One region of the Paenarthrobacter sp. NPDC057981 genome, then DNA from elsewhere that is predicted to be linked to it. Evidence: predicted binding sites of a transcription regulator. Region 1 holds the regulator's gene; each other region holds the start of a gene.
What was found. Region 1 encodes LexA, which represses DNA repair genes until DNA is damaged. Its sites were predicted from a motif close to TCGAACANNTGTTCGA; they were not measured.
Positions count from the first base shown of each region.

Region 2: the regulator LexA is predicted to act here: its motif matches at 5,058-5,073, upstream of ACFVSI_RS04680 (shikimate dehydrogenase).
Region 3: the regulator LexA is predicted to act here: its motif matches at 1,655-1,670, upstream of ACFVSI_RS10815 (LexA family protein).

Region 1 covers NZ_JBHVQI010000013.1:46,014-53,334, forward strand. The annotation lists gene hisH (imidazole glycerol phosphate synthase subunit HisH) at 1-261, opposite strand, end outside; gene hisB (imidazoleglycerol-phosphate dehydratase HisB) at 258-884, opposite strand; gene ACFVSI_RS13180 (histidinol-phosphate transaminase) at 932-2,050, opposite strand; gene ACFVSI_RS13185 (LysM peptidoglycan-binding domain-containing protein) at 2,130-2,489, opposite strand; gene lexA (transcriptional repressor LexA) at 2,836-3,579, shown strand; gene ACFVSI_RS13195 (ATP-dependent DNA helicase) at 3,584-5,644, opposite strand; gene hflX (GTPase HflX) at 5,637-7,199, opposite strand.
Region 2 covers NZ_JBHVQI010000002.1:325,557-332,877, forward strand. The annotation lists gene ACFVSI_RS04665 (FG-GAP repeat domain-containing protein) at 1-2,509, shown strand, start outside; gene ACFVSI_RS04670 (MFS transporter) at 2,661-3,983, opposite strand; gene ACFVSI_RS04675 (IclR family transcriptional regulator) at 4,185-4,955, shown strand; gene ACFVSI_RS04680 (shikimate dehydrogenase) at 5,165-6,082, shown strand; gene ACFVSI_RS04685 (bifunctional sugar phosphate isomerase/epimerase/4-hydroxyphenylpyruvate dioxygenase family protein) at 6,082-7,321, shown strand, end outside.
Region 3 covers NZ_JBHVQI010000009.1:88,692-96,012, reverse strand. The annotation lists gene ACFVSI_RS10830 (MFS transporter) at 1-288, opposite strand, end outside; gene ACFVSI_RS10825 (MarR family winged helix-turn-helix transcriptional regulator) at 480-1,058, shown strand; gene ACFVSI_RS10820 (hypothetical protein) at 1,159-1,509, shown strand; gene ACFVSI_RS10815 (LexA family protein) at 1,685-2,116, shown strand; gene ACFVSI_RS10810 (Y-family DNA polymerase) at 2,109-3,407, shown strand; gene ACFVSI_RS10805 (hypothetical protein) at 3,439-3,753, shown strand; gene ACFVSI_RS10800 (hypothetical protein) at 3,753-4,154, shown strand; gene ACFVSI_RS10795 (hypothetical protein) at 4,164-4,307, shown strand; gene ACFVSI_RS10790 (DUF2188 domain-containing protein) at 4,329-4,586, opposite strand; gene ACFVSI_RS10785 (hypothetical protein) at 4,776-4,988, opposite strand; gene ACFVSI_RS10780 (SOS response-associated peptidase) at 5,050-5,754, opposite strand; gene ACFVSI_RS10775 (hypothetical protein) at 5,812-6,342, opposite strand; gene ACFVSI_RS10770 (hypothetical protein) at 6,457-6,927, opposite strand.

The DNA.
Region 1 (7,321 bases):
ATCGACAGCTTTAAGTTCCTTCATCACGGTCTCGTAGGCCCCGACACCGGGGACAACCAGCCCGTCCGCGTTGAGTACGTCCTCAGGCTTGGAGCTGAGCAGCACGTGGGCGCCCGCCCTCTCCAGGGCACGGACAGCGGAACGGACGTTGCCCGAACCATAGTCCAGAACCGTCACCGTGGGCTTGCCTTCCGGCGACTCGGGCTTCACTGAAGCCGTGGGGTCAGCCACTGCTCCGTTTTTCAGGACTTGACCGCTCACAGCGCCCCCTTGGTGGACGGGATTCCCTCAACGCGGGGATCGGACTCAACGGCGGCGCGGAGTGCTCGCGCGAACGCCTTGAACTGGGCCTCGACAATGTGGTGCGGATCGCGGCCGGCGAGAACGTTCATGTGAAGGCAAATTCCCGCGTGCAAGGTGATCGCTTCGAAAACGTGCCGGGTCAACGAACCCGTGAAATGCCCCCCGATGAGGTGGTACTCCTGCCCGGCGGGTTCACCGCCGTGCACCAAGTAAGGACGACCGGAAACATCCACGACGGCGTGCGCCAGGGCCTCGTCCAGCGGGACGGTGGCTTCGCCGAAACGACGGATGCCGGCCTTATTGCCCAAAGCCGTACGCAGGACCTCTCCGAAAGTAATGGCGACGTCTTCGACGGTGTGGTGGGCATCGATGTGGGTGTCGCCGGTAGCCTTGACGGTCATGTCGATCAACGAGTGCTTGCACAGGGCGGTCAGCATGTGGTCGTAGAAGGGCACTGAGGTGCTGATGTCCGAAATGCCGGAGCCATCCAGGTTGATCTCCACCAGAACGGAGGACTCACTGGTGGCGCGCTCCATGCGGGCAGTGCGGGCAGCGGACGGCGTAGCGCCGGTTTCGCTCATTTGGGGACGTCCTTCTACAGGGAGGATGGGTTGGTCTATTGACAAGTTTAGGCGCGCTGGGAAACCGCGCCGTCCAAGAGGGCTTCCAGTGCCTCCAGGAAAGCTGTAGTTTCCGGCTCGGTTCCGGCCGTGACGCGCAGGTGCCCCGGGATGCCGACGTCGCGGATCAGCACGCCGGCATCGAGCAGGCCTTGCCAGATTGTGTGGGGATCCTCCAGTCCGCCGAAGAACACGTAGTTGGAGTCCGACGCCGCGGGCTTGAGACCCATGCGCAGAAGTTCCGTGACGATGCGGTCCCGCTGGACCTTGATGTCTTCGACGTCGGCCATGAGGGCCTCTCGGTGCGTCAACGCCGCGAGGGCGGTGGCCTGGGTGATGGCTGAGAGGTGGTACGGCAGGCGCACCAGCCTGATGGCATCGGTGACCTCCGGGGCCGCAGCCATGTAGCCAAGCCGTGCTCCAGCCAAGGCAAACGCCTTGCTCATGGTGCGGGAGACGATCAACCGCTCGCGCCCGGGCAGGAGGGTCAGGGCACTCGGAGTGTTGTCGTGGGCGAACTCGTGGTAAGCCTCGTCCACGATTACGATGGCCTGGCTTGCTTCGCCTGCTTCGTACACGGCCTCAACCACGTCCAGGCCCAGACCCGTACCGGTTGGATTATTCGGCGAGCACAGGAAGACGATGTTGGCTTTGGTCTCACGGACCTGTTCCGCTGCCGATTGGGCATCGAGCCCGTAGTCGTCGGCACGAACGCCACGGATGTACTCGGTGTCCGTTCCGCTGGCCAGCAAGGGGTACATGGAGTACGTCGGAGGGAAACCAAGCGCTTTGCGCCCCGGACCGCCGAACGCCTGGAGAATCTGTTGCAGGACTTCATTGGAGCCATTGGCGGCCCAGATATTGTCGGCAGAGAGGCCGTGGCCAAGGTACTCAGCCAGGGCTACCCGAAGGTCGGTAAATTCACGGTCCGGATAGCGGTTCAAGCCTGTGGCGGCTGCTGCAACTGCCTCTGTTATGGCCGCCTGCACATCGGCAGGGACGCCATGGGTGTTCTCGTTGACGTTGAGCAATACGGGGACATCAAGCTGCGGTGCGCCGTAGGGGCTCAATCCACGCAGGTTGGTCCGGAGGGGAAGTCGGTCAAGTCGCTCAAGCTGCTCACTCACTACAACAGTTTAAGGGGCCACCGCGACTGCTGAGTAACTGTGACGTCCAGGGCAGGAAACAGGCCCGTGGCGCCTGCCGTCAGTGGGCAGGCACGAACAACTGCTGCCCAGGAAGAATGCGGCCACCGCGGAGGTCATTCAACTGGATGATTTCGGCAATGACCTCACGCGGGTCCCGCTCCGGCGCCGCAGCACCTGCGATACCCCACAGGGACTGGCCAGGTTGGACGGTGACGGACACCGCAACCGGCGGCTGCAACTGCGACTGGGAGTCGGAGGCCTTGGCGGGGGAAGTGACAACTCCGGCCAAACTCAGGAGGGCAGCCACCAGGAGCATAGCCGGGATGCCGAAGAAGACCATGCGGCCGCGGCGGGTGAGGCGAAGGCGCGCGGGAGCCTGCGTGGTGCGGAAATCAGCGAACGAAGTTATTGCGGACATGAGCTGAGCCCTTCTGAGCTATTGCGCTGCTCCGGGGCCTCCGGAGGAGCGCTGCCAATTCATTGTGTTCCTCCCGGCGGCACCGGATGTTCGAACGAATTGTTCGAACATCCACTGCCAACGCGAGGTTTTTAGAACACATATTCGAACCTTGCTATGACATTTTTAGCACTTATCAACGAACGGTGTCGAGACTCGCTAGAACAAATGTTTGATAAACGCCCGTGCCTGCCCTACGTTTGAGTGAAGAAACAGCACTGTTTCAGTGGAACAGGAGGGTCTGACATTTTTTCCAGGCCCTGCATCCCCGGCTCTCCTGGGGGCGGAAGGAAAGGCATTGGCGAACATGGCAGCGAAAGCCACAGGCGGCGGGGCACCCCTGCGAAGCCAACAGCCTCAAAAGACTCCGAAGAGCCTGACAGTTCGTCAGAAGAAAATCCTGGAGACCATCCAGCGCTCCGTCAATGACAACGGCTATCCGCCCAGCATGCGGGAAATCGGCGACACCGTAGGACTGGCCAGTCTGTCCAGCGTCACGCACCAGCTGTCCCAGCTGGAAAAACTCGGCTACCTCCGCAGGGATCCCAAGCGGCCCCGGGCCATGGAAGTGCTGATGCCTCTGACCCTTGACGGCGGTCCGATCCCGGGCGTCGAAGCCCCCGCAACGCTGCGGAGCGCGGGCGGCATGGCCGTCACCGAGCTGGCAAGCGCCAGCGACACCGCCATGGTTCCCTTGGTGGGCCGCATTGCGGCAGGTGGTCCGATCCTCGCCGACCAGACCGTGGAGGACGTGCTCCCGCTGCCCAGGCAACTTGTCGGACATGGTGAGCTTTTCATGCTCAAGGTCGCCGGCGACTCCATGATCGATGCCGCCATCTGCGACGGCGACTGGGTGGTTGTCCGCCGTCAGAACGACGCCATCAACGGCGACATCGTGGCGGCGCTGCTCGATGATGAAGCCACCGTGAAAACGTTCCGTCAGCGGGATGGCCACACCTGGCTGCTGCCCCAAAACACCCAGTACGAACCCATCCTCGGCGACCAGGCCACCATCATGGGCAAGGTTGTTTCCGTACTCCGCTCGATCTAGCCTGTCAGGCCTTCCGCGCGGATCCCAGGCGCTCCAGGACTCCGCGTACCACCGAACGGTCCGTCGTGGCCCAGAAGGGCGGCAGAGCGGCCCGCAGGAACCCTCCATAGCGTTCTGTCGAGAGCCGTGAATCCAAGACGGCCACTACCCCCTTGTCCCCCGTTGAACGGATCAGGCGCCCCGCGCCCTGCGCCAGCCGGATGGCGGCGTGGGTAGCCGAAACTGCCATGAAGCCGTTGCCGCCGGACTGCGCCACCGCACGGGAGCGGGCCGTCATGAGCGGATCATCCGGTCGCGGGAACGGGATGCGGTCGATGACCACGAGACGGCACGACCCACCCGGCACATCCACACCCTGCCACAGGGACATGGTTCCGAACAGGCACGTATCCGGTTCATCGGCGAATTGCTTGACCAAGGCAGCCATGGTGGACTCGCCCTGGCAGAGAATGTCAACGTCCAAGCGGAGGCGCATGGCATCGGCCGCCTCTTCGGCTGCCCGCCGTGACGAGAAGAGGCACAGGGCTCCCCCGCCCGATGCCCGGATCAAGTCTTCCAATTCATCGAGGGCTTCAGGCGATGTACCCCGGCCGGGCTTAGGTAGGTGCTTTGCCACATACAGCACACCCTGTTTGGGGTAGTCGAAGGGCGAACCAACGTCGATCCCCGTCCAGCTCGGGGCGCCGTCGCCAATCAGGCCCAGCCCTCCCGCGGCCGGCTCGAAAGCGGAACCGATGGCCAGTGTCGCCGAAGTCAGCACCACCGTGTGTCCTGCGAACAATCCTTCGCGCAAGCGTCCGGCCACGCTCAGGGGCGCGATGTTGATGAGCGCCGGAGCAGTGTCATCTGGTTGTGAGTAGCCCTGCTGAGGGTCGAAGGTGCTGTTCCGGGAGAACCAGACGACTTCCCGGTTTTCCTTGGCGGCAAGCATCCGCTCACACAGCTCGAGGATGAGCATGAGCCGTGAGCGCGCCAGTTGGCGGCCGCCGTCGGCTGCGTTGGATGCATCAGTCTTCGAATCCGACAAAGCGGCGCGGGTGGCGTCCCGCAGCTGGTCGAGGCAGTCAAGCTGTTCATCATTCAGGCCACTGGGCAGCAGTCCGTTGGGAACCCCCGCAATGGCCATATCAAGGCGGTCCGAGGCAGCGTTGAGGGCATCGACCGTAATCGCGGTGTGTTTGCGTGCACTGGAGGCTGCCGCATGGACCATGGCCACGGACAACTGCCCGGTGACGGCCCCGGTCACGCGGTCCTGCAGTTCGTGGGCTTCGTCAACCACCACGACATCGTATTCGGGCAGGACGGCCAGTCCTTCGAAGGCACTGACGGCCAGCATCGCGTGGTTGGTGACGACGACGTCGGCCTCAGCGGCCCGTGCCCTGGCCAACTCGCTGAAGCACTCCTCCGCGAGAGGGCATTTCTGCGCTCCCAGGCACTCCATGGACGTTACGGATACCTGTCGCCAAGCCCGGTCCGTGACGCCGGGCATCAGTTCGTCGCGGTCTCCCGTGGCAGTCTTTTCAGCCCATTCACGGAGGCGGACCACTTCCTTGCCAAGCTGTGATTGCGGCCCTCCCATGGACGCCGCGAAGTGCGGAACACTGGTGTCCTCTCCCAGCGAGAACAGTTGCCCTTCCGATGGCTCTTCACTGGGAAAGCCGCCCTCGAGCTTCTGCAGGCACACGTAGTTGGCACGGCCCTTCACGAGCGCCACGTTGACCGGCCGCTCGAGTGCGGGGTTGATGGTCTCCAGCAACCGCGGCAGGTCCCTGCCGACAATCTGGGTCTGTAGAGCCAAGGTGGCGGTGGACACGAGCGTCGGTTTGTCGCTGTCCATGGAATGTGCGATCAACGGAATAAGGTAAGCCAAAGACTTACCTGTTCCCGTTCCCGCCTGGACCAGCAGATGCTCTCCGTTTTCGATGGCCCGGGTGACGTGCTTGGCCATCTCGTGCTGGCCGGCACGGCTTTGGCCGCCCATGCCGGCCACAGCCCGGTCCAACAATTCGAGGGTGGCCTTTTCCCCCACCGACTCGACGGCGTCCGCCGCCACCTTCTCAACCATTGCTGACGAATGACTCCAGCTCGGCCGCCAGTCCTTCACGGACCATGACCACGATGCGTGTGCCGTTTTCCTCGTGATCGATGCTGAGTATTTCCGAATCTGAACTGTGCAGCTTGCTGATCAGCTCGCCACGATCGTACGGAATCAGGAGCTCCAGCCGCACACCCGGGCGCGGAATGGACTGGCTGATCTCCTCCAGCAGTTCAGCGATTCCCTGGCCCGTGCGGGTGGAAACCACAGCGTGGCGGGGTTCCTTCTGCTTAAGCCGTTCCACCACGAAGGGGTCTGCCACATCCACCTTGTTCAGGACGATGATTTCGGGAACCTTGCGGGCATCCACCTCGGAAAAGACAGCCCGCACTGCGGCGATCTGCCCCTCGGGGTCCGGGTGCGAGGCGTCCACGACATGCAGAATGAGATCCGCGTCAGCCACTTCCTCCAGTGTCGACCGGAAGGCCTCGACCAGCTGGGTTGGCAGGGAACGCACGAAGCCCACGGTATCGGCCAAGGTGTAGCCGATGCCATCCGGGGTTTGCGCTTTACGGACGGTCGGATCCAACGTGGCGAACAGGGCATTCTCCACCAGGACACCGGCGTCCGTCAGACGGTTCAACAAGGACGACTTACCGGCGTTGGTGTACCCGGCGATCGCAACCGACGGAACCGCATTTCGACGGCGGTTGGCACGTTTGGTCTCGCGGGCCGGCTTCATCGCGGCGATTTCACGCCGCAGCTTGGCCATGCGGGTGCGGATTCGACGGCGGTCCAGTTCGATTTTCGTTTCACCGGGACCACGCGAACCCATGCCGGCACCGGCACCACCTACCTGGCCACCGGCCTGGCGGGACATGGATTCACCCCAACCACGCAGGCGTGGAAGCAGGTACTCCAACTGGGCGAGCTCCACCTGGGCCTTGCCTTCGCGGCTCTTGGCGTGCTGGGCGAAGATGTCCAGGATGAGCGTGGTCCGGTCGACGACCTTGACCTTGACAATGTCCTCCAGCCCGCGCCGCTGTGACGGGGCCAGTTCGGTGTCGACGACGACGGTATCGGCACCCGTGGCGGCGACGATGTCTTTGAGTTCCTGCGCTTTGCCGGAGCCGAGGAAAGTTCCAGGGTCCGGCTTCGTGCGGCGTTGAACCAAACCGTCGAGGACTTCCGAGCCTGCGGTTTCTGCCAGGGCCGCCAGTTCACGCAGGGAGTTCTCCGCGTCGGCCAACGTGCCTTCTGTCCAAAGGCCGGCCAGGACGACGCGCTCAAGGCGCAGCTGCCGGTATTCAACTTCGGTGACGTCTTCGAGTTCGGTGGACAATCCTGCGGTACGGCGCAGGGCGCGGCGTTCAGCGAGGTCTTCCTGGTCGCCGTCGAAAATGCTGTGCTCTTGGTCCAGGGTTGAAATGGCCTGCGCCTTGCCGAACACGCCGTTGGTGTCTTGGTCATCGGACGCCTGCGCGGGGACATCCTTGGAAAGAATCCGGTCGATGACGGCCTGGATTTGTTCAGGACTCATGTCCTGGGCGTCGGAATCGGATCCGGAGTGCTTCTGGGTGGTCATGGTCTCCTTAGACTGTTCGGCAATTCCAGAATAGTGCTGTTTGTTGCTGGATGGGGCGCTCTTCGCGCTGGGCTGACCGGCTTGGGCCAAAATGGTCTCCTGTGTGCTGGACGCCGATGGCT
Region 2 (7,321 bases), on a different contig from region 1:
CTCCCTGCTCCGTGACGGGGCCGCCGCAGCCGGTCCAGGCGGCAATATCAGCGTCCGGTTGGTGACTGCGAAGCTGGCGGACAATACCAATCCGGTTTCCATGACGGACGCCGAAAAAGCTGTAGTGTCCACCAGCAACTACTGGAAAGCCATGACAGCCAGCAAGCTGTCCATGACAGTGACCAGTGAAGTTGCCGGGCACCAATCGAAGGCGCGTTCCACAGACAGTTACAGCACCATCATCTCCACCATCACGAGCGAGCTGAACTGGTCAGCCAGCCCGTACACGGCGTTGGTCATCTTCATTCCGACATCCACGTTGTCGGGCAACGCGCTTGGCGCAGGCTACAGCAGCGGCAGTTACAGCGGTCGCGTGCTCCTGCCGCAGGTCAGCAACTTCACCAACAACGTGATGGCCCACGAATTCGGGCACGTCATCGGCTTGATGCACGCGGATGCGCTTCAGTGCGGCAGCGGGGTGTCCGACGTCGGGGTCAACAGCAATGGCCAATTCACGGATCCGTCCTGCTATATCCGTGAGTACGGTGACACCACCGACATCATGGGTGCCGCCCAGTATTCCTTGCCCGTTGTCAGCTCCACGTTTTGGGACTACGCGGGACTTGGCCGGGGCGATGAGATCCGTGATGCGGGGGTCGCGACAGGCTCGAAGAGTTACACACTCAAGCCGTGGGGCGGCACCGAAGCGCAGCGCGCGGTCAAATTCACCGATCCCGTCAGCAAAGAGGTCTATTACCTGGAGCTGCGGGAACCGGCCGGCTACGACAATTACCTTGGCACTGCCGGCAAGCCGGGCAATATGGGGGTCAAAATTGCCCAGCGCGGCGGCGCCACCATTGCTTCTTCCTTGATCCTGATGCCGTCGACCAAGCCGTTTCCGGAGCCTTGGTACGCCAGCAACCACGCGTGGCAGGCGGGCAGCACCTTCACCACCTACACCGGCACCCAGGTGACCATTAATGCGGTGTCGTCGACGGCGGCCACCATCACCATTACTGCCGACGCACGGCTCACAGCCAAGATCCGTTTTTCGGCGGGCGACTTCGACGGCGACGGGCTCACCGACGTCCTCTCCCGTGAACCCGACGGCTCCTTGATGCTGTATTCCGGTTTGCCGGGCAACAGGCTCGACAACCCCCGCCAAGTGGGCTCCGGATGGAACATCTTCGATGCCATCACCGGATTTTCGGACTTCGATGGAGACGGACGAAGCGACATTTTGGCGCGCACCAACGACGGCGTCCTGTGGCTGTACCCGGGCGACGGCAACGGTGGTTTCCTCGCCAAACGGCAAATCGGATCCGGCTGGCAGGGCTTCACGAAGATCATCGCCGTCGGCGATTTCGACGGCGATGCGCGCCTCGACGTCATGGCGACCAAGTCCGATGGCAGCCTCTGGCTGTACCCGGGCGATGGCCAGGGCGGCTTCCGTGCATGGTCGCAGATCGGCTCGGGGTGGAACGGCTTCACCAGCATCACGTCCGATGGCTCCTTCGGGCTCCTTGCGCGGACAAGCGACGGCACCCTCTACCAGTACCCCGGCAACGGTTGGGGCGGCTTCGTGCCTCGCACCACACTCGGAAGCGGTTGGAACACGGTGGGCGACATCGTCAGCGGACAAGACTTCACGGGCGACAAGAAATCCGACGTCCTGACAGTGACGTCGACCGGAACCATGCGCCTCTACCCAGGCAACGGCTCCGGCTTTGCCGACCGCCTGGCCATCGGCGCCGGCTGGAACCAGTTCAGCCAGGTATGGGAAGCAGGGGATTTCGACGGCGATGCTGTCGCGGACATTCTGGCCCGTGGCGCCGATGGGGCGTTGTGGCTTTATCCGGGCAACGGTTCGGGCAGCTTCCGGCCTCGCGTCCTGGTCGGAACGGGCTGGAATGCCTTCAACACGGTGCTCAGTGCCGGAGATTTCGACGGCGATGGTCACCCGGATCTTGTGGCGAGGACAGCCGACGGGGTGCTGTGGATGTATCCGACTGACGGCCACGGCCAGTTCCTGCCGCGGAAGCAGATCGGTGTGGGCTGGCAGGGTTTCAATGAGTTGCTGGCCCCGGGGGACTTCAACGGTGACGGGAAAGCCGACCTCGTGGCCCGGGCGGCCAATGGCAGTTTGTGGATCTATCCGGGTAACGGTTCGGGCGGTTTCCTTCCGTGGAAGCAGATCGGCACGGGCTGGGACGTATTTGATTCCGTTGTCCAGGGCGGGGACTTCAATGGCGACGGCCGGGAGGACATCATGGCCCGGGGAACAGACGGGACGTTGTGGCTCTACCCGGGCAACGGCAGTGGTGGCTTCCTGGCACGGGTGGCCCTGGGAAGCGGATGGAACACCCTCAGCTCGTTCGCGGCTTTGGGCAATGCTTTCACCGGAACGGGTAATCCGTCGGTGGTGGGTGTTGCAGGCAACGGGGTGCTCCTCCTGTACACGGGAACGGGCCAGGGAAGTTTCCAGTCCGTGGTGCTGGATCCCCGGTAGGCAGCTACCGACCGGGTGAATCTGCGGGCAGCGAAAAGCCCGGCATGTCGGGGAACATGCCGGGCTTTCCGTTTGTCGTCACCAGTGTGCACCAGTAGGGTGTGCGCTCCCAGGAACCGGGAAGGAGCGCTCCTCCAGGTGAGGCGCAGGCCTACTTGTGCAGGCCGAGCTCTGCCGTCGGGATCTTGGCTGATTCGCGTGCGGTCAGGGCAGAGATAGCCGCGATCACGCAGATCACTCCGCTGAAGATGGAGATCTGGACCCAGCCTCCAGCCTTCGTTCCACCCATTGCCGTGACGATGGCCGGCGCGAAGCCTGCCATCAGGAAGCCCAGCTGCGTGCCGATGGCCAAACCTGAGAAGCGGACCTTGGTGCTGAACATTTCACCGTAGAAGGAAGGCCAGACGGCGTTGGCTGCTGCGTAGCCGAAGGAGAAGAACACTACCGAGACCAGGAACATCAGCGGCACGTTGCCGCCTTCCAAGGTCAGCAGGAACACCGGCGTCATGATGGCGCTGGCCACGGCACCGTAGATGAAGACGGGCTTGCGGCCGATCCTGTCCGCGAGCATGCCGAACAGGGGCTGGGTGCCCAGGGCCACAACGTTGGCCGCAACTACCAGCCACAGGGTGATGGTGCTGTTGACGTGGGCGACGTCCTGGGCGTATTTGATGGCCAGGGTGCCGAAGACGGTACTGACGGCAGCGATGAAGGCACAGCAGACAACGCGGAGAACGTCGCGCCAGTGCAGCTTCAGGAGGTCGGCGATGGGGAGCTTGGCGATCTGGTTGTTCTTCTTGGCTTCGGCGAATGCCGGCGGCTCGTGCAGGGTACGGCGGATGAAGTAGGCAACCATGACCACCACTGCGCTCAGCCAGAACGGGATACGCCAGCCGATGCCGTACTTGATCTCGTCGGGGAGTGCCACCACCGGAATGAAGACAAGCGCGGCCAAGATCTGACCGCCTTGGGTGCCGGTGAGCGTCCAGGAGGTGAAGAAGGAGCGGCGATTGTCCGGAGCGTGCTCCAGCGTCATCGAGGATGCACCGGCCTGCTCGCCGGCAGCGGAGAGGCCTTGCGCCAGGCGGGCGAGGACCAGCAGGACGGGAGCCCACCAGCCGATGGTCTTGAAGTCCGGCAGGCAGCCGATGACGAACGTGGCTGCACCCATGAGGACCAGAGTGAACATGAGGACCTTTTGGCGCCCGATCCGGTCACCGAAGTGGCCCAGGATGATTGCTCCCACCGGACGTGCGACGTAGGCAAAGCCGAAGGTCGCGAACGACATGATGGCTGCGTTGGCGTCTGCGTCCGGGAAGAAGACGTGCGGGAAGATCAGCGCTGCGGCGGATCCGAAGATGAAGAAGTCGTAGTACTCAACGGCGCTGCCAAGGAAGCTGGCCAGGGCGGCTTTCTTGGGAGTACCCGTTGTTGATGCAGTGCCGGGCGTCGCTGACGGCATTGTTTGGCTCATGGGAGGGTTCCTTCTGTGACAACGGTGTCGCGGGTGAAGCTGGAGGGAGTGGCGAGCGAGGTGCGGCTGGCCTTCTCCGAAAGTAACCACATGGTGAGAGTTACTTGTGCAATACAGCAATAGTGGCTGTGAGAGGGGTCACTTGTCAATACTTGTCGCCACCATCTAGAAATAGCTCTCACTATGTGAGAGCATCGAAGCATGAGTGTGAAAGAGGACACAAAGACCGACATGGTCGGCAAAGCCCTGAGCCTGTTGGTGCTGCTCGGCAACGAGCCAAAAGGGGCAAGCGCGGCCGATCTTGCGCGCAGTGCGAACCTGCCATTCAGTACCACCTATCGCCTATTGGGTTCCTTGACCCGCGATGGCTTCGTGGATTACGAGCCTGATGGCCGGCGCTACCACCTGGGTTTGCGGGTTTTCCAGCTCGGGCAGCGGGTTTCCAACCACCACGGCTTCGCTGCCACGGCTCTTCCGGTGTTGCAGCGGGTCACGGAGCGCACTCATGAGGCAACCATTCTCTCGGTCCGCGACGGCGACCATCACCTGACGGTCAACAAAGTCGATGGCCCCAAGACCTTCCGCGTGACCAGTGACCCCGGGCATCTTGGTGCCTTGCACACAACGTCGGTGGGCAAGGCGATCGTGGCATTCGAAACCGAGCTGGAGCGCAAGCGGCTCCTTGAGGAACTTCCCCTCGACGCTCTGACCGAGCACTCCATCACGGACCGTGACAAGTTCCGGGAGGAAATCGAGCAGGTCCGCCGCCAGGGGTATGCCGTGATGGACGAGGAAAACGAGATCGGCATGCGCGCCGTCGCCGTGCCGGTCCTCAACTCGCAGGGTCACGCCTTCGCCTCGCTAGCGACGGCGGTGCCGGTGTTCCGCCTGACCATGGAGGAACTCGTCGCCCACGTGCCCACGCTCCAGGAAGCCGCGGCTGAACTCGCGGCCCGCCTGCCCCAGCGCTGACCCAACTAGGGGACAGCAGGTGTCGCAATGAGCGCCCATTGGAGCGTTTGCTGTCCCCTAGTTGGGTAGGGGGCGGGGGTGTGTGCGTCAAATGTTCGCGATAAGAACAAGCGTGCGGAGTATGAACAACTGTAGTAATCTGGATAACACCGCGGGCGAAGCGTCCCTGAAACGCCGACCCGCGGGACTGAAGTAAAAGGAGCTTGAGGATGAGCAACCGAGCTGAATCCGTTCTGGTGGGCCTGATTGGTGAAGGCGTCATGCCCTCGCTCACTCCGCCCATGCATGAACGCGAGGCCGATGTGCAGGGCCTTCGCTTGCTGTACCGCCCCATCGACCTGCTGGAACTCGCATTGCCGGCCACCGCCGTCGGGGATCTCCTCACAGCAGCCCAGCGGATGGGCTTCAACGGCCTCAACATCACGCACCCCTGCAAGCAGTTGGTGCTGGGGCACCTTGACGAAATTTCCGACGACGCCGCCCGCCTGGGTGCCGTGAATACGGTCCTGATCCAGGACGGCCGCTTCATCGGCCACAACACAGACTTTTCCGGCTTCGGTTCGGCGCTCGCCGACGGTCTGCCCGGAGCCAAGCTGGACCGTGTCGTCCAGTTGGGTGCGGGAGGTGCCGGTTCCGCCGTCGCCTACGCGCTGCTCAAGGCCGGGGTAAAGACCCTGGACCTCGTTGACATGGACACCGCCCGGTCGAGTGAACGCGCAGCGGAACTTTCAAGTCTCTTCCCTGACGCTACCGTCACGCCGCGGGGCCTGGACGAGTTGCCGGAGCTGATGCCCCTTGCCGACGGACTGGTGCACTGCACGCCGGTCGGCATGGCCGCGCACCCTGGCCTCCCGCTCGATATCGGACTCCTGGAAACCCGCCATTGGGTAGCAGACATCGTCTACCGCCCCATCGAGACGCAACTGGTCCGCGAAGCGCGCGCCAAGGGTTGCGCAGTGCTCGACGGCGGCCGTATGGCGGTTGGCCAGGCGGCCGACGCCTTCAAACTCTTCACCGGAAGGGACGCCGACCGCGATCGGATGCGCACGCACTTCCTGGAACTGATCGCCCTGGAAGACGCTGCAGCCTCGCTCACCGCCGGCCCCCTCGCTAAGGCGGCCCACTAATGCGTACCGGAATCGCCACCGTCTGCCTGTCCGGAACCCTGAAGGAGAAGATGCAGGCCTGCGCCATCGCGGGCTTTGACGGCATCGAGATCTTCGAACAGGACCTTGTCACCTCGTCGCTCAGCCCTGAAGATGTGCGCAAAATGGCCGCAGACCTCGGCTTGGGTCTGGACCTTTACCAGCCGTTCCGGGATTTCGACGGCGTCACTCCGGACCTGCTGGAGGCAAACCTCAAACGGGCGGAGGCCAAGTTCAAGCTGATGGCCCGCCTTGGCATGGACGCCATCCTGGTCTGCTCCAACGTGGCCACGGCCACCATCGACGATGACCAACTGAGGGCGGAACAGCTGGCCGAACTTGCCCAACTGGCGGGGGACCACGGGGTCAAGGTTGCCTACGAGGCCTTGGCCTGGGGCAAGTACGTCAACGACTACGAGCACGCCCACCGCCTGGTCGAGATGGTGGGCCACCCCAATCTGGGCACGTGCCTTGACTCGTTCCACATCCTTTCCCGCGACTGGGACACCGCACCGATCGAGGACATCAACGCGGAGAAGATCTTCTTCGTTCAGGTAGCGGATGCCCCCAAGCTCTCCATGGATGTGCTGTCCTGGAGCCGCCACTACCGGGTTTTCCCCGGGGAGGGCCAGTTCGAGCTCGCCAAGTTCATGGGTCACGTGGTCCGTGCGGGCTACACCGGGCCCGTCTCCCTGGAGGTCTTCAACGATGTGTTCCGCCAGTCGGACGTGGAGCGGACGGCCGTGGACGCCATGCGCTCACTCATCTGGCTGGAAGAACAGAGCGCCAAGTGGCTGGCCAGCAGCCCGGCGGCAGGCACGGCAGAGACCCAACAGAACTCCCGCCGTCGTTATCCCATGGAACTGGCCACGCTGCCCAAGGTGAACGAGCCCGCCGGGTTCAACTTCGCCGAGGTCAAGGCCGACGACACGGCCCAGCTGGAGAAGCTCCTCGGGCAGCTCGGCTTCGAATTCGAAGGCCGGCACCGCACCAAGGACGTCCAGCTGTGGACCATGGGCCAGGCCCGCGTGATCATCAACGAGCAAGCGGCCTCGCACACGGAACCGGCTATCGCCGCTTTGGGGTTCGACGTCGACTCTCCAGTAATTGCCTCGGCCCGCGCCCAGCAGCTCAAGGCCCCCGTGGTCGCCCGCAAGGTGCAGGCGGACGAGGAAGTGTTCCAGGGCATTTCCGCGCCGGACTCCACCGAGATTTTCCTCT
Region 3 (7,321 bases), on a different contig from region 1:
CAGCAGCGCGGCCCCGCCGATGATCATCAGCATCGTGACCGAGAACACCGGACGGCGCCCGAACCGGTCGCCCAGCCGCCCACCAGCCAGCGCACCCACTGCCACACCGAAAGTGATGGCGCCGGCGAGAACGCCGACCTGATCCGCCGCGAGCCCAAAAGCGGCCTGGTAGATCACGATGGCAATTCCGAAGCTGATCAAGGCCGCGGCGTCGATGTACGACGCCATGCCAGCTACCACAGCAACCCGCCAAGGACCCGGCTGCCGCCGGGTTTTCTGTTCAGTCATTGTCTTCTCCTTTGAAGCAAAAGCCACGGGTCTCGAAACCCGGGTTGTGACGGCCGACACGTCGTTCGACCATCAACAATGAAAGCACAGTATTGTCCAAAGTAAAATACTTGTTTGATTTTTGGAAATACATGGTCTGGGAACGTGGCGTGTGGTGACATAGATTGGAAGAACACAGATGGAGGAGTGACATGCCGCGACCGGATCCAGGACAACTCGCCGCCCGCGAGGACGTTGACCTGGCGCCTGTGCTGGAACGCCACCCGATGGACCTGCTCGTGTCCTTCAGTGCCGTCACCCACCTGGCTGACAGTCCTCAGCTGCGCCGCCAAGTGATGACCGCCATCGACTTCCCCAGCGACGACATGCAACTCTTCCTCGTCGTCAACCAGCTCGCCCTCCGCGGAGCGATGCGCCCCACCATGCTCGCCGACGCGATCCAAACCGGCCGCTCAAACATGACCAAAATCGCCGGGCGCCTCGCCAAGGAAGACCTCGCCGTCAGGATCCCGGACCCCGACGATGACCGCGGCGTCCTCCTGGCTCTCACCCCAAAGGGCCGGGAAATCGGACGCGCTCTGGTCGAATACGACAACGCCCAGACCGCCCGGCTTGTCGATGGATGGAGCGACGACGACCTCGCCACCTTCCAGCGCCTCCTCGCCCGATTCACCGCCAGCCTCGGAGCCACCCTGCCGCCCGCCACAGCCGACGCCCTGGGCTTCCCACGTCCGTCCGACGTCCTGGCCGAAATCGCCGCCGCAAAATAGCTACAACGCGGCATCGCGTCCCTCGTCACTCAGGGCACAAAAGGCTCGTTCAGCAACGAAGAGCACTTTTGATGCCGTCTGCGCGGCGGTCATCGGTCCGGTGACGCTGCCGCAGGCGATCATCGTCGGGTTGCCTGTCGCGGCGATTCTGAGGATCGTGGGCCGCTCCACGGTCCTTTCCACGCGGGCAGGCCGGGAGTTGGGCCGGCACCTTCGCCCGGGGCAGCCAGGTCATCCCTGGCCGGAAGAAATCAGCGAGACCTCGCTGAACAGATTCAGCAAGGACAAAGGCCCGGTCCATCTGACACTGGTGGAACCGATCGTGGTCGAGGTCGCCGCCGACGTCGCATGGAGCGGGAAGTCTTTCCGTCACCCGCTGTCCCTGCTCCGGGTCCGGCCGGAACTGGACCCAGCCGACGTCGAACTTCCGCCGCATCTCCGCGGCCGCTAACGCCTCATTCTCGCGGTGGACGGGTTGTGCCCATTGGGGTCAGGTGGAGCCCTCCGCACAGCTCAAAGCTGTCCCCATTGGTGTGCAACCCGTCCACTCCGCCCCTTGGGCGGCTTTAAATGTCTGAGCACGAGACTATAGTTAATCGAACATAATTTCGAATAAAAGGTGTGTTGTGGGCGTGATAATTGGCCCCCGTGTGATAGATGCGGGACTCTCTGCGGTGACGGTGCTGGTGGCACCGGTAGCGGTGGCCGCCGGCTATCCGTCACCCGCCCAGGATTACTTCGACGGCCGGATCGACCTCAACGCCCACCTGGTCAAGGACGTGACCAGCACGTTCATCGTCCGGGTGACCGGGCAGTCCATGGAGCAGGCCGGGATCAGCGACGGCGACGAGCTCGTGGTGAACCGGGCACTGGAACCGAAGGACGGTTCGGTCGTCGTGGCCGTCCTGGACGGGGAACTGACGATCAAACGGCTGCGGATCACAGCCACAGGGGTGGTCCTGCAGGCCGACAATCCCCGCTTCCCGGATATTAGGGTTCCGGCCTTGTCGGATCTGACGATCTGGGGCGTGGCCACGAGGTGCCTGCACCATGTCTAAGCCCGCGGTGATGCGACGGATGCAGGAGATCGCACACGTGGACGTGAAATGCTTTTACGCCTCGGCCGAACGCGCCTTCAACCCGGCCCTGGAACGTAAGCCGCTCATTGTGCTCTCCAACAATGACGGCTGCGCGGTCACCCGGTCTCCGGAAGCCAAACGCTTGGGCATTGCCATGGGCGAGCCATGGTTCAAGCTCCGGCCCCGGGCGAAGGAATGGGGTCTGGTGGCGTTGTCGAGCAACTACGAACTCTACGGCGACATCAGCTCCCGGGTGATGGAGCTGCTGGGCCGCTACTCGGCCTGGTTGGAGGTCTACTCAATCGACGAAGCCTTCCTGGGGGTCAAGGGCGAACCGGACGAGCTGCTGCGAATGGGGCGGGAGATGAAGGCCGCGTGCCGGCGGAACGTCGGCGTTCCGGTCTGTGTCGGTATCGCGCCCACGAAGACGCTGGCGAAGCTGTGCAACAAGTGGGCGAAGAACAACCCCGCCTTCGGCGGGGTGTGCCGGTGGGAATCGGTACCCGAAAAGCAGCGCGAAGCGCTGATGGCCCGGTTGTCAGTGATCGAAATCTGGGGTGTGGCCACCAGGTTGACCCAGCGCCTGAATGCGATGGGAATCTTCACCATCGCCGACCTTGCCCGGGCCAACCCGGTCGCGATCCGGGACAAGTTCTCCATTGTCATGATGCGCACCGTCCTGGAACTCCAAGGCACCCCTTGCATCCCGATGGAAGAGGAACGGGTAGGGAGGGACCAGCTGATCTTCTCCCGCTCGTTCTCGACACCGATCACGACGACGGCGGGGTTGCGGCAGGTCATGAGCGTGTACGCGCAAATGGCCAGTGCCCGCCTTGCCAAACACGACCTGCAAGCGAAGGTGTTGACCGCGTTCGCGGCGACCTCGCACTTCAACCCGAATGAAAAATCCTTCCCCTCGGTCTGCCTGGCGTTGCCGATGCCAACCGCGGACCCGGTGATCCTGACCAAAGCAGCCCACGCCCTCCTGCCCCAGGTTCACGAGGGTGTGAAGTACGTCCGGGCCGGGATCATGGTCACCGACCTGCGCCCGTCCGGGAATCAGAAACCGTTGGAGCTGTTCGAGAACCCGCACGAAGAACGCGGCATCGGGATCCTGCTCGAAGACGTGGCCAAACGGTACGGTCGCGGATCCATTGGCCTGGGCCATGCCGGGATCAAGGGCGGGCCGGACTGGTCCATGAAACGCGACATGCTCTCCCCCCGGTACACCACCCACTGGGACGAACTTCCCCTCGTCAAAGCCGCCTGACCGGCGCCACGTAAGAAAGGAGAGTCCACCCATGACTCTTGCCCCCGAAAAACCACAAACCCGCCAGAACGTCGACGTCCGGTTCAGCCCCGACGGGACACCCATCGCGATCCGTCACGACGGCCGGATCTGGATGGTCGACCCCGACGTGCACACCGCGCATTGGTTCAGCAGGGACTCCTGGTGGGAAACCCGGAACCGCGCCGCCGTCGGAACGGGTGATCTCGTCAGCATTGAACACTGGCAGGTCCAGGCCACGCTCCCGTCCGCCGGTGCGGAGCTGCGCACGTTCACGTTGCGGCGGGACCCTTTGGCCACGCAGTGGCAGATCGAATCCATCAGCTAGTGCCGGCCAACCTGTACCGCTCCCCCATCCCGGACCAGCTCTGGAACCGGACCCGTGACGAATTCGGCCTGCCCGGCCTGGAACAAGTCCGGGAACGGCTCGCGGCCGTGCACGAGGATCCCGAACCCCTCCTGCAGCAGCTGGTCCGTATATTCATCGACGACGAAGGGACCTTCTGCCCGGGGTACCAGTTCCGGGCCGACCTGTCCCTGAACCCCGTGGTGACGGGCCTGTTCGAACGGGCGTTGGAGTTGCGGATCCCCCACAACTACTTCGCGCTGTGGATGATGGTCCCCTCCCCCGCCCTGGACGGTCGCCGCCCGGTGGACCTGCGGGACACCCAAGACCCGGCACCCTTACTGGCGGCGTTGGGCCGGGTCCGCGCGGACCTGGCGGCCTAGGATATGGGAGTGAAAGTGACCCTAACCCTGGAGGCCGGCAACGGCGAACTGAGCCACGTCGAGGCCGAAGGCGTTACGTACGAGGAAGCCAAAGCGGCCGCCGAAGCGCTGATCCCGGAAGACTCCAAAGCCATCGCCATCCGCACGAGCTAGCAGCAGTGCGGCGCGTGGCGTCTAGTGTTTGGTGTCCTTGGCGGGTGACTCGTTTTTGGATCCCGAGTCGCTGTCGATGAATGTGCCGTTCTTGTTCTGGATGCGGACTTCGCCGTGCCCGCGCCCCGTGGTTTCAACGATTTCTTTGGCCCGCTTCTCAGCGGCCTTCTTCGTGGGTTCGTGAGCAGAGACCCGCTTGGCGTCTTCTTTCTTGACGTCCCAACCACCGCGGTCGTTGTTGGGAACTACGTACCGGTCGTTGTCATTGCCCTTGGTCATTTCGATCCTCTCCTACGATGCGAACTGATTTGCGTCAGCCTAACGGCCAATGGACGCACTGCCCCCTTGTATGTGCCCGCTTGTTGGCAATCGTGACGGGAAAACTGAAAGTTTTTTGGAGCCGACACCAGCACACACGGTTCCATCGGCTTGAGGCCGTCGTCGCGTGCACGGTGGAGGCCTGCGGAGCTAATAATCGGCGTCACTGCCACCATCGCTGGGCGAGGCATTACGGTATGTGCCGCCCTTCCTGTAGACCCTGCCCCGCTGGGACTGGAAACTTCCACTGTGCGCAGGCAATCTTTCCTTCGCTACAGGGCGGAGGATCATCCTCCAGGCCACGAGCATGATCACTGCTACCGGCACTGCCAGGACGGCACCCACGACAACAAGGGTCTCCATCAACGACCGATCCTCCCCTTGGGCCGGTCCTGCCCATAGTCCTGGACGCGGGCGGGATGAATCACTCGGCAGGCTCGATCAGTTCGGGGCCGTTGTTGCGGACACTGTTGACGCGGGGGCTGACGATGCGGGGCGTAAGTGTTGGTTCGGGCAGGGAATGCAGCAGGTGCTGGACGTCGGCTTTGTCGGTCAGGTCCGGGTCGAGCCATTCGGCGAACCGGTCTTTCGGGATGATGACCGGGGACCGGTCATGGACATGGCCCAGGGCGTCCTGCGTAGTGGTCGTGAGTACGGTGCAGGACAGGAGCCACCGTTCGGGGTCGTCCTCGGGCAGGTCGGGGTCGGGCCAGAATTCGTACAGGCCGGCGAACCCCAGTAACGACTCCTTTGGCGAGTAGAGGTAGTTCGGGATCTTCTTCCCGTCCTCGGTCTTCTGCCATTCGTAGTACCCCTCGGCTGGGACGATAGCCCTGCGCTTGACCGCAGCGGACCGGAACGACGGCTTCTCCAGGATTGATTCGCTCCGGGCGTTGATGAGCTTGGAGCCGATCTTGGCATCCTTCGCCCAAGACGGGATCAGACCCCACCGGGCGATGAGCAGGCGCCGGTCAATGGCACCTTCGTCCAGCCGTTCGGCCACGATCGGGACGTTCTGTGTCGGGGCGACGTTCCAGCTCGGCCCCGGCGGGCTCCCCTCGACTTCCTTTGCCTCGAAGTGGCCCAGGAGATCACTGGTGGCCTTGGACATCACGTATCTGCCGCACATGTGCCTATTCTTCCCACAAAACCGTTACACGAAACCTCTGAGCGTGCGGGGCGTCCGCTATTTATCGGCCCAGCGTTCGTGTGCGGCTTGGCGGCTGATCCCCGCGGCACGGCCAATGTCTGCCCAGGAAGCCCCGGCAGCTTTGGCGGCCGCGACGGTCTTATCCAAGCGGTGCGATGCCTGTCGATGTTCTTTGGCGGCCGCTTCAACACCCAGGAGCGCTTCGGACGGCGCGATGTGGATCATCCATTCGCCCTGAACGGCATCCTCCACAGGTCCGGAAACATAAGCTGCGTCCCCTAAAGGGCAATACTCTTTGCGGGAGCTGACGTCGGCCTCGGCAGGGGTGAGCACTCGTTGCCAGACCTCCCCCTGCCACCCGCAGGTACAGGCACCCCGCCAACTCATGATCAGGTCGTCCGGAACAATCTCCTGATCCGGAGCAACAAAATCTCCCGCTACCTTGTACCGTCCGGTGATCCCGTGGACAAGCATCCCGCCAGCGGTTGAACCTGAAGCGAGGCGGCCATCGGGTGCAATCGCAGCTACCCAGCCCTCGTGTTGGTAGTCGTTGGAGGTCCAGCCCATAGCCTTATGCCTTCCTGTCAGGGTTTCCTGACACACAGTCTGCATGGGAGCACTGACATTTACCAGAAGACTTGGTGCAGTCTGGGATTCCTGGCGGAGTAAGAACTGTGGGCGTCACGTGCTTGGTGTCCATTCCGGCGATTCGCTCCATCCCGGGACCTTGGTATCGAGTTCCTTGATCCTGTCAGGGTGCCGGCCGTGCCTGGCGTGCTTTCGGTAGGCAGAGATCCACGCCGCCAGGGCACGTTCAGCATCGTCCCCGGAGGCGTAGTGCGGAGGGCGTTTGGCCTTCTTCATCCAGCGAATGAGCTCGTCCCGGCGTTGCCGCCACAAGCGTTCGCTGTTGTAGCTGTCGCCGTCCGCCCAGCCTGGAATCTTCTTCTCGAGGACCTCTGCTGCTTTGGGTTCGAGTCTTCCCTGTCGGTAGAGCAGCCGGATCCTTGCCAGTGCCCGGTACAGCTCGGCTTCTTCGCTGCCCGTGGATCCCGCGACCGTGGGCAGAACACCGTGGGCACGGTGGTAGGCCACGATCAGCTTGGCTGCTGCGACTGGTCCTGAGGGTAGTGGGCTGGTTCCTGCTGGCACGCACCCACGATACAGCTACGCAGCCTTCGCAATGATCTGAGGTCGCGTCCGGCTAATGTGGGCACCCAAAGTTATGCGCAGCAAGAAGAAATCACCCTGACCAGGCCCAATCATTTGCCCTTCAGCTCTGCCAGGGCCTTGGTTTCCGCTTCCGGTGTTTCGAGGAAAATTTGGAATTGATGGAATCTCGATCCTACAAGCGACTAAATCTGGGCAAAGAGCTAAATCATGGACCCACGCGGGCCGTCGTCCTCGAGCAGGCCCGGTCCGTCTAGATCCTTGGAGAAATGCCCTGTCCCGGCACATAAACAGCTAGAAATATGTTGACGCAGTCCTATCCGGGCCATCGACGTAGCTTACGATGCCGATTGGGGGGACAGAAACCAGCACAGGC